2 regions of the Paenibacillus sp. FSL R7-0345 genome follow, and region 1 is predicted to be linked to the other one. Evidence: riboswitches for the same ligand, from Rfam matches in the RefSeq annotation. Region 1 holds a riboswitch; the other holds the start of a gene.

What was found. Region 1 has a riboswitch for S-adenosylmethionine ahead of NST84_RS25290 (methionine ABC transporter ATP-binding protein). Riboswitches for the same ligand answer to the same signal wherever they lie in the genome.
Region 2: another riboswitch for S-adenosylmethionine. It lies ahead of metA (homoserine O-succinyltransferase); the one in region 1 lies ahead of NST84_RS25290 (methionine ABC transporter ATP-binding protein).

What each region holds. Positions count from the first base shown of each region.
Region 1 is NZ_CP152002.1:5,856,279-5,861,988, reverse strand. It holds gene NST84_RS25300 (UbiD family decarboxylase) at 1-1,530, shown strand, start outside; gene NST84_RS25295 (Cthe_2314 family HEPN domain-containing protein) at 1,593-2,339, shown strand; SAM riboswitch class I at 2,434-2,577, shown strand; gene NST84_RS25290 (methionine ABC transporter ATP-binding protein) at 2,678-3,694, shown strand; gene NST84_RS25285 (methionine ABC transporter permease) at 3,694-4,362, shown strand; gene NST84_RS25280 (MetQ/NlpA family ABC transporter substrate-binding protein) at 4,417-5,295, shown strand; gene NST84_RS25275 (NifU family protein) at 5,480-5,710, opposite strand, start outside.
Region 2 is NZ_CP152002.1:2,057,835-2,063,544, forward strand. It holds gene NST84_RS08590 (ROK family protein) at 1-725, shown strand, start outside; gene NST84_RS08595 (HRDC domain-containing protein) at 890-1,909, shown strand; gene corA (magnesium/cobalt transporter CorA) at 1,986-2,921, opposite strand; SAM riboswitch class I at 3,319-3,446, shown strand; gene metA (homoserine O-succinyltransferase) at 3,558-4,475, shown strand; gene NST84_RS08610 (PLP-dependent transferase) at 4,524-5,708, shown strand.

The sequences.
Region 1 (5,710 bases):
ACCAACCTGTTCGGGACGGCCCGGCGCGTGGACAGAGCTTTTGGCACCAGACCGGAGCAGCTGCTGAAAGCAGTAGCCGGAGCAGCTGATACCCTGCTGCCCCCTTCATTCCCTAACCTGTGGAAAGAGAAGGAGCTGGTTTTCAATTTGCTGAAAACAGGCATAAAGCATGTGCCTCAGGGCGAAGCTCCGGTCCTCGGGGCCTGCCGGACGAACAATCCGCTGAGTGAACTGCCGCAGGTTACCAGCTGGCAGGAGGCCGGCGGGCCTTACATTACGCTTCCGCTTGTCTATACCGAGAGCCTGGCTGATCCGCGCAAACACAGCCTGGGCATGCACAGGCTGAAGCTAACCGACGACAGCACGGCTGTGATGGACTGGAATAAACATCAGGGAGCAGGGCTGTTCCATCAGGAGGCTGCGGCCATGGGCGAAGCACTGCCGGTTTCCGTGTTTATGGGAGGCCCGCCTGCGCTGCTGGCGGCGGCCAGTGCATCCCGCACGGTCTGGCTGCCGGATCTGGTGCTGGCTTCACTGGTGCTTGGAAACAGATTGCCGATGGTCAAGGACCCGCTGGGCGGCCACTCCATTCCGGCTGAGGCGGAGTTTGCCCTGCGCGGCCTGGTACCGCCTAAGTCCGCTCCGCACCAGGCTCCGGTTATGCATATCCAGCGGATCTGGCACCGCAAAGACGCGGTTTATCCTGCGACCATTGCCGTTTCTCCGCAGGAAGACAATTTCTATCTGGTCGATTATCTCCAGCAGCTTCTTTCCCCGGTACACCAACTTGCGATCCCTTCAGTGAATGCCTTCTGGACTTATTCCGAATCCGGCCCGAACGGTCTCGCTGCAGCGATTGTGGGGGACAGCTCCCATCAGGAGGTGCTGGGTACAGCCTTCCGCATATTAAGCGAGCGCCAGCTATCGGGGAGCCGGCTGCTGCTGCTTACAAGCGAGCCGGCTGCTTTTTCCGATTTGCCTGTACTGCTGGAAAATGTGCTGGAACGCTTCGATCCGGCTGACGGCCTGTATATCTTTGGAAGTTCAGCCCGGAACGGGGAGGAGCCGGGTCCCGGCAGCCAGGCAGTGCTGATGGGCACAGGACGTGCCATACGTAAGCTTCCGCACACCTATACAGAGGGAACGCTGCCAGGAATTTCTGAGGTTATTCCTTACTGCGGGGGATGCTTAGCCGTTTCCGGTGCATCCTATGAAGAAGACCCGGAGCTGCCCGTCCGGCTGAACGCTGCACTCCGTGCACAGCAAACGGCCTGGCCGCTGGTCATTGTGACGGATAAGGCGGCTGATGCAGTGCGTACCCAAAGCTCCTTTTTATGGACCATATTTACCCGGTTTAATCCGGCCGATGACATTTATGCGTCATCTGAAATCAGACAGCACAGAATCAGCTACCAGCTGCCGATTGTAATTGATGCACGCATGAAACCGGGATATGAGCCGGAACAAATACCATGCAGCAGCACCCTGGATCTGGTTGACCGTAACTGGAAGCATTATTTTCAGCAGTAACATTCATTTACTGTTTCATTAAGTCTGAAATTATATTCTTGTTATTTTAAGGGGGACAAGTCATGCTGCGGATCTTACTGGGGGAGCCTCCGCGCCGTAACAGCGGCGTATTGGCCGAAGCGATGGATAACATGGCAGAGGTGGCGTCCATGCTCCGCAAGGAGATGAATGCCCATGAGGATCATGACCACGAATTCCGCAAGCTGGAGATCTGGACGCGCGGTCTGATCTCCTCGCTGGATGAGCTGGAGCAAAGCTGCTTTGCCGCCGGCTTTTACCGGAAACGGGTTGTCGCCGGTTACATGGATGATATGTCTGTTCAGGAGCAGGGGGATTATGCGCGTTACGTCTATTTTTACAAAAACGGGTTTATCCGTGTCTTCTCGCTGCTCGACAAGCTGGGAACCGTCCTGAACAGCCTGTACAATCTGAATACAAGCCAGAATAATGCACATTTCTCCTATTTCACGGTGCTGCGGCAGTTCCAGCTGCTGAAGGAGCATATTCCGCTTTCTGATGAGCTGGAGGGGATCAAGGACTCCTACCGGGAGCCGCTGCAGAATCTGCGCAAGCGCCGCAACGCGGAAATTCATTATATGAATGCTGAAATGCAGGATGATCTGTGGCAGAGGCACCAGGGGCTGCATGACAAAATCAGACTGGAGGATCTCGACAGCCATCTGGAGGACTTGAAACAAGGGGTGGAAATGGTCTGTAAATCCTTATGTGCAGCCTTTCGTTACAGCAATGAACAATGGCATAAGAACAAGACTATGGCTCAAAAACACGCCGGGACAGAGTCACGTTAAAGCGACAAAATCTCCCTTTGACAAAAAAGCGGAAACTTACTATACTTAGGCTTGCATTATATTCTTACATTCTGCGACATGTAACTCCATATTTTTCTTATCGAGAGCGGCGGAGGGATAGGCCCGATGAAGCCCGGCAACCGATTTGTATACAGTATGTTCTTAAATATGCTGCTTATAAATGTCATGGTGCTAATTCCTACAATGCGGCACAGTTTCGGGCGTTGGCAGATGAGAAGGCATTGTAAATATACGCACAGGGCCTCTTGCGATCCGCAATGATCGAAAGGGGTCTTTTTTGAATATCGGGGTACAGAATAAAGGGGGAACGACGGAAATTGATAGAGCTGAAAGGGTTGACCAAAGTGTACGGCAAAGGCAGCAAGGCTGCCACAGCGCTCTCGAACTTGAATCTGTCCATTAAAAAAGGTGAGATTTTCGGTGTAATCGGCCACTCCGGCGCTGGTAAAAGCACGCTGATCCGCTGCATCAACCTGCTCGAACGTCCGACTACAGGCGAAGTTTGGGTAGACGGTGTTGAGCTGACCCGGCTCGGCAAAGGGCAGCTTCAGGAGAAACGGCGCAAAATCGGAATGATTTTTCAGCATTTCAACCTGCTGTCTTCAGCAACGGTGTATGATAATATCGCTTTTCCGCTGCGCCTGGCAGGAACAGCGAAGACTGATATTGACCAGAAGGTCAAGGAGCTGCTGGCACTGGTCGGCCTGGAGAACCATGCTAACAAATATCCGGCCCAGCTCTCAGGCGGACAGAAGCAGCGGGTCGGTGTAGCCCGGGCGCTGGCCAGTGACCCTGATGTGCTGCTCTGCGACGAGGCCACCTCGGCGCTGGACCCGCAGACTACGGATTCCATACTGCGTCTGCTGCTCGACATTAACCGGAAATTCCACCTGACCATTGTGCTGATAACCCACGAAATGCATGTCATTCAGAGCATCTGCGACCGGGTGGCTGTTATTCACGGCGGCGGGATTGTAGAGCAGGGTGAAGTGGCTGAGGTGTTCCTTAAGCCCAAGCATGAAGTGACTAAAGACTTTATCCGCAGTGAAACCCAGCAGGACGGTCCGCTGAAAGCAGCATTGGAAGCTGGAAACAGGGGGAACGCGAAAGCGGTCAAGATTACTTTTCTGGGGCAAAAGACATACGAATCTATCCTGTCTGATGTGGTGCATGGAACAGGTGTCAGCTTTGCCATTCTCCAGGGGACGATCTCAACCATCAAGGATGTGCCGTATGGCCAGCTGATTGTCCGGTTTGAAGGGGAGCCTGGCGCGATTGACGCGACGCTTACCGAGCTGGCGGCACAAGGACTTGATGTGGAGGTGATTTCGTAATGGGCGGTCTCAATTTTAATGATATAAATTGGCAGGAAATGGTTGAAGCATCAGGTGCCACATTAAAAATGTTGGCTTATTCCGGAATTTTCACAATTATTCTTGGTTTACCACTCGGAATTGTGTTATATTTATGGGGAAGATCAAATAACAGTATTATCAGAGTTGTTTACTCGGTATTATCGTTGCTTGTAAACATTCTGCGCTCTGTTCCATTCCTGATTCTGATGGTCGCTCTGATTCCGCTGAGCAAGACGATTATGGGCACTTCGATTGGCGTACTGGGAACGATTCCGGCGCTGGTTATCGGTGCGGCCCCGTTTTTTGCAAGACTGGTGGAGACCTCGCTGCGTGAGGTAGACCGCGGGGTAATTGAAGCGGCACAGGGTATGGGTGCTTCCACAGGCCAGATTGTCATGCGGGTGCTTTTGCCGGAAGCCCGTCCGGGTCTGCTGGCCGGCGTAACGATTACGCTCGTAACCCTCGTCTCCTATACCGCAATGTCGGGGATGATCGGCGGCGGCGGTCTTGGTGACCTGGCGATCCGCTACGGTTATTACCGCTATGAGAAGGAAGTCATGATTATCTCTGTAGTGCTGATGGTTATACTAGTTCAGCTGCTGCAAATGGCCGGTGACAGGCTGGTCCGGCATTTTACCCGGAAATAAGGTACTTCCATATATAGCCTTATTCATAAACACATTTTTGAGGGGGATTTACAGATGAAAAAAGTACTACTTACGTTCTTCAGCTTGACTTTGGTATTGGTGCTGGCTGCTTGCGGCAACAATAACACTGCTAATAACGCTGCGAACTCTGCAGCAACCAACGCACCGGCAGCGGACGCTTCCGCTGAACCGACAACTGAACCTGCTGCTGAGCCAGTAACACTTGTTGTTGGCGCATCTCCTGTACCGCATGCCGAAATCCTGAACGCAATCGCTCCGCTGCTTGAAGCTCAAGGCATCAAGCTGGAAGTTAAAGAATTCACTGACTACATCCTGCCTAATACACAGCTGGCTGAGAAAGCACTGGATGCGAACTTCTTCCAGCACAAGCCTTACCTGGATGACCAGAACACAAAAAACGGTACTGACCTGGTTTCTGTAACTGCAGTTCACGTTGAGCCATTCGGCGCTTATTCTAAGAAGATCAAATCGGTTGACGAACTGGCTGACGGTGCAAAGGTAGCTATTCCTAACGATGCAACCAACGGCGGACGCGCGCTGATCCTGCTGGCTAAGAACGGTCTGATCACGCTGAAGGATGACACTAACATCACTTCCACCAAAGCAGATATCACTGAAAATCCTAAGAACCTGGAAATTATCGAACTGGATGCAGCAATGCTGCCACGCCAGCTGGATGAAGTAGACCTGGCTCTGATCAACACTAACTTTGCACTTGATGCCGGCCTGGTTCCAACTAAAGATGCCCTGTTCATCGAAGGTGCTGATTCTCCTTACGCCAACCTGCTGGTTGCCCGTCCTGACAACAAGGATTCCGATGCAATCCAGAAGCTGGCTGCAGCCCTGAACTCTGCAGAAGCTAAGGCATTCATCGAAGAAAAGTATGAAGGTGCCATTATCCCTGCATTTTAAGCTGCTGACTAACGCGGCTCCTGAATGAACAAGAGGCTGTCCGGCAAGGTTATCTAATGACCTTGCGGACAGCCTCTTTTGTGCTTGACCGGCAGACCCCGGGTTGTGGCACCGGATGAAATCCTCTATAATAGAAAAAATCCCGCTCCCCTGATTCAGGAAAGCGGGATTGTATAGAACGGGATTAGAATACTTGCATAACTTCTTCCACGCCTTCTACTTCTTCAATCAGGGCGCGTTCGATCCCGGCTTTCAGCGTGATCGTGGAGCTCGGGCAGCTGCCGCAGGCACCCATAAGCTTCAGCTTGACGATGCCGTCTTCAACGTCGATCAATTCCACGTCGCCGCCATCGCGCTGCAGGAACGGACGAAGTTTATCGAGTACTTCCAGAACCTCATCATACATGGTGGTGCT
Region 2 (5,710 bases), 3.2 Mb from region 1:
AAGCAATCGGAATCGGCTCATTCGGGCCGATCGACCCTGTATTGGGCAGTCCTACATACGGCCATATCACTACTACACCTAAGCCTCACTGGGGAGGATATAATGTGGTTGGTGCGGTTGCGGCGCAGTTTGATGTGCCGGTCCGCTTTGATACCGATGTTAACGGGGCTGCTCTTGGTGAATCTACCTGGGGAGCTGCCCAGGGTCTGGACAGCTGTCTGTATATTACTGTAGGTACAGGCATTGGAGCCGGTGCGGTTATCGGCGGTCAGCTGATTCACGGCCTGTCCCATCCGGAAATGGGGCATATTCTGGTGCCGCGCCATCCGGAGGACACCTACAGCGGATTCTGCCCGTACCATGGGGATTGCCTCGAAGGCCTGGCGGCGGGTCCTGCAATCGGCAGCCGCTGGGGCAAGCCTGCCGGCGAGCTGGCTGCAGATCATCCGGCCTGGGCGATGGAAGCCCACTACCTGGCTCATGCACTGATGAACTATGTGCTGGTGCTGTCGCCGCAGAAGATCGTTATGGGCGGCGGCGTTATGAAGCAGAGCCAGCTGTTCCCGCTAATTCAGTCCAAGCTGCAGGAGCTGCTCGGCGGCTATGTCCAGCATCCTGCGCTGAACCAGGAAATCGGCAGCTACATTGTTCCGCCGCAGCTTGGCGACAATGCCGGACTGGTGGGAGCACTCGGACTTGCTAAACTGGCGCTTGCCGGAGCCTGATTCAAAAAGAGATTGACTGTACGGAAATATATGGTATTGTAGTTTCTAACAGTATAGCATTTACGAGGAAGCACCTCTTTCACGATTTTCGTGGGGGAGGTGCTTTTTTTTGCGTTATGCGTTATGCGAATGCGTGCTGTATGACGACGAAAGTAGGGATTCCTATGCAGATTGTATTTTTAAACCGGTTATCGAGAATGTCCGGAGCGGATCAGGAGGTTTATGCCCAGCTCTGGATCGGCGAGGAGGAGGGGGTCTGGCGGATCGGATGGCGGGATTTCTCCGGCAGCCATGAAATTGACGAGCATATCTGGTATGAGGGCGGCTCGTGGACCGAAATGCTGTGCGTCTACAGGCATGAACTGGCAGTGAAGATGGGCGACGGCTACCGTCCGCTGATTGACGGGGCTTTTCATGAAGAGGAAACGCTGGCTGGGCGTAACCGGGAGCAGCTGAAGCTGCAGTATTACAGTGAACATCACGGAAATCAGGCTGTTTATGATGAGCTTTGCGCCTGGCGGCGGGGTAAAGCCTCCAGTGAGCGGAAGGCACCGTATATTCTCGCCAGCAACCGTCTGCTGCGCATGCTCAGCGCCTATCTGCCGCATACGGAAACGGAGCTGCTGCAGATACCGGGAATAGGGGAAGGCAAGGTTTCGCAGCATGGCAGCGACTGGCTCAGTATTACTGCCGCTATTCCGCGCGAGCACAGCTATCCGCTGAACTGGGTGCATGAGGCAGTGGAGGAGGAGGCATTCTCGTCCTGGCTTTACAAGCAGAAGGAAATCAAGTACAAGAAGCAGCTTGAACGGCTGCGGCTGCGCCGTATCCTGCTGCAGGGGATCGAGAACGGACTTGGCATGGAGCAATTGCAGGCCACCGGCGGAATCAGCCGGCGTGAAGTGCTGGAAGCTGTAGAAGAGCTGGAGAAGGAGGGGTATTCTGTTGAGAAGCTGATCGAGAATGAGCTGAAGGAGGTTTCAGCCGAGGAGCAGAACAGCATCTGGATGGCTTATGAGCTGATGGGTGATACCTTTTTGAAGCCGGCGCTGTACAAGGCGTATGGGGATAACTTCTCCCCGGCAGAGGGGCTGGATCTTTATTATGAACGCCTGCGGCTGATCCGCATCCGCTTCCGGCGGGACCGCCAGCTGCAGACAATCGGCGAAGCTGTGAGCTATTAGAAATACAAAAGGCGAAGGTTCCCCCATACTTTACAGTAGCGGTAGCCTTCGCCGTAGCGTATTCGTCCGTTATCGTTCATAGCCAATCCTTCTTGCGGAAGATCACCAGCATTCCGCAGCCGAGCGTAACCATCACAGCAATTACGCCGTAGTAGCCGTATTGCGAATGGGTTTCAGGTATATTGTCAAAGTTCATCCCGTAGATACCGGTAATGACGGTAAGTGGCATAAATATGGTAGTTATTGCAGTAAATACTCTCATAATTTCGTTGGCACGGTTAGCAATACTGGACTGGTAAGCTTCGCGTAAGTTGCCCATGAGGTCGCGGTAGGTCTCAAAGGTTTCAGAGATCTTGACCGCATTTTCATAAATATCGCTGAAATACTTCTGCAGTTGGTCATCGATCAGTCGCAGGTCCTTTTTGTTCAGGGTGTTGATAACTTCCTTCTGCGGCCCGAGCATCTTCTTCAGCCACAGAATTTCACTGCGCAGACCGATAATCTCGCTCAGATGCGATTTCTTGGTATGCATCAGGATATCTTCCTCAAGCTTCTCAATCCGCGCTTCAATCCGGTCACCGACAGAGAAGTAATTGTCTACAACGATGTCGATCAGGTGGTAGAGGAAGCGGTCAGGCTCGCTGACCTCCTGCTCCCACAGGATGGGCTTCAGGACGCGCAGCTCATGAATTTTTTGTTTGGTGACAGTAATAATGTAATGTCTGCCCAGGAATACGTTCAGTGCCCGGAGGAAAATTTCCTCGTCATCAAACCGGATGCTGTTAACTACAATAAAATAATGGCTCTCATAAATTTCAATCTTTGGCCGCTGCTCCTCTTCACTGAGGCAGTCCTCTACCGCCAGATCATGCAGATTGAACAGGGGCTGGAGCAGCTCCAGATCCTCATCATCAGCGTCGATCCAGTAGAATCCCTCTGCGGGGGCAGTCAGTGTTGCTTCAATATCATCGATCGGGGTAAAAACCCCTGCGTTTACCAGCCGGATTTTCATCTGATTCACTCCTTATGTCCCCGGTCTTCTCCAGGGTTATGCTAATTAAAGCACACGGAAAAAATCAGCTTGGCCAGCGGTACAATCAATGAACGGGCCAAAATGACGTTTCGAGAGCATGAAGAAATAGTGCTCCCGCCGCCGGCAAGCTGATGCTAATCCTGTGTGGTTGCTCACTTTGCACGCTTAACTGCGTACCCGGGTCGCCTTCCATTCTTCTCTCACCTCTGTTCTTCGTCACTTGTGCCTTGAAACACTTGTCTAGTATAACGCCGGGGTATGCCTCTTTCAAGCAAAATTCTTTACATTTTAAGGGCTCTTCAGCATTGTATGGACTTGACGAAAAGCAGGTTCATGATTTAAAGTGAATTTTAAGAAAAAAATTGAATACAGCTTAATCTTATCAAGAGCAGGTGGAGGGACTAGCCCTATGAAACCCGGCAACCGGCGTGTATACGCACGGTGCTAATTCTTGCGGAAGCTATGCAGGGCATGCAGCCCGGCACTGGCTCTGGCAGATGAGAGAGGCGCATATGACTGAACCTATATGACCTTTCTCGCGTGCGGGAAAGGTCATTTTTGCATAGAATTCAGTTCAAACTCAGGTACTAATTCGAATAAGGAGTGGACACAGCAATGCCAATCAAAATCCCTGACAGTTTACCGGCCAAAGAAGTATTATCCGGAGAAAATATCTTTGTAATGGATGAAAGCCAGGCTTTTCACCAGGATATCCGTCCGCTGCGGATCGCCATCCTGAATTTGATGCCTACCAAGGAAACGACCGAAACGCAGCTGCTGCGCCTGATCGGTAACTCTCCGCTCCAGGTCGATGTAGTCCTGCTTCATCCCAGCTCCCATACCTCCAAGAATACTTCTGCGGAGCATTTGAAGAGCTTCTATACAACCTTTGATGAAATCAGCCACCGCCGCTTTGACGGCCTGATTGTAACCGGAGCTCCGGTAGAGCAGCTTGAGTTCGAGGATGTGAATTACTGGGAAGAGCTGCAGCAGATTTTTGAATGGAGCAAACATAACGTTACATCGACTATGCACATCTGTTGGGCGGCCCAAGCTGGCCTGTACCACCACTTCGGAGTGCGCAAGGTAAGTCTTGACGAAAAATGCTTTGGAGTGTTCTCGCACACGGTGAGCCATAATAATGTTAAGCTGCTGCGCGGCTTTGACGAAGTGTTCCATGTTCCGCATTCCCGCCACACCGATGTATCGCGTGAGGATATTGAAGCTAATCCGGAGCTGCAGATTCTGGCTGAATCGGAGGAAGCCGGAGTATATCTTGTGGCGACCCATGACGGCAAGCAGATTTTTGTAACCGGGCATTCCGAATATGATCCGTTCTCGTTAAAATGGGAGTATGACCGTGACGTCGCCAAGGGTATGGAAGTTGCGCTGCCTAAGCACTATTACCCTAAGGATGACCCGCAGCGGACACCGCCGGCGATATGGCGGGCCCATGCCAACTTATTGTTTGCCAATTGGCTCAATTACTATGTATACCAGGAGACACCCTACGACATTGGCCCTATCATTTAATAAATAGAAGCAAACCAATTTTCACCACCACATTTAGGAGGCTCACCGATGGACGAGAAACTGAGGATTGAAAGCAGACTTGCGCAAATAGGCTCACAGGAAGATCCCGCTACCGGAGCAGTTAATTACCCGATTTATAATGCAACGGCATTCCGCCACCCGAGACTTGGACAAAGCACCGGCTTTGACTATATCCGTACCAAAAACCCGACCCGGTCCGTGCTGGAAACGGCTGCGGCTGAGCTGGAGTCCGGTGATGCCGGCTTTGCCTGCAGCTCCGGCATGGCTGCACTGACCACGGTGTTTGCCTTATTCGGACAGGGGGATCACCTGGTCGTTTCCCTTGACCTTTATGGCGGGACCTACCGTCTGCTGGAACGGATTTTGTCCAAGTACGGTATTACAGCCTCCTATGTGGATACCAATGACCTTGACGGACTGGAAGCAGCCCGCCGTCCGGAGACAAAGGCAGTGTTCATCGAGACGCCGACCAATCCGCTGATGATGATTACTGACATCCAGGCAGTGTGTACATGGGCAGGCCATCACGGGCTGCTGACGATTGTAGACAATACGCTGCTTACCCCGTTCTTCCAGCGCCCGCTGGAGCTGGGAGCGGATATCATTGTGCACAGCGCGACTAAATACCTGGGCGGCCACAATGATGTGCTTGCCGGCCTGATCATAACCAAAGGTGCTGAGCTGTCTGCTGAAATGGCCGTTCTGCATAACTCCCTTGGAGCCGTGCTTGCACCTAATGACAGCTACCAGCTGATGAAGGGCATGAAGACGCTGGCTCTGCGCATGGAACGTCATGAGAGCAATGCGCTGGCCCTTGCCCATTATCTGCTGGAGCATCCGGCCGTGGCAGAGGTGTTCCATCCGGGTCTGCCGGATCATCCGGGATATGAAATTCAGAATCGCCAATCCTCAGGCAACACAGGCATCTTCTCCTTTAAGGTAAAAGATGCCCGTTACGTGGAGCCGCTGCTCCGCCACATCCGGCTGATCGCTTTTGCCGAGAGTCTGGGCGGGGTTGAGTCCCTTATGACTTATCCGGCCGTACAGACTCATGCCGACATTCCGGTAGAGATTCGCGATGCTGTCGGGGTAGATGACCGGCTGCTGCGCTTCTCCGTCGGCATTGAGCACGTGAACGACCTGATTGCCGACCTCGGCCAGGCGCTGGAGGCAGCCCGTGTGGAGCTGGAGCAAGCAGTGACAGCTGAATAATT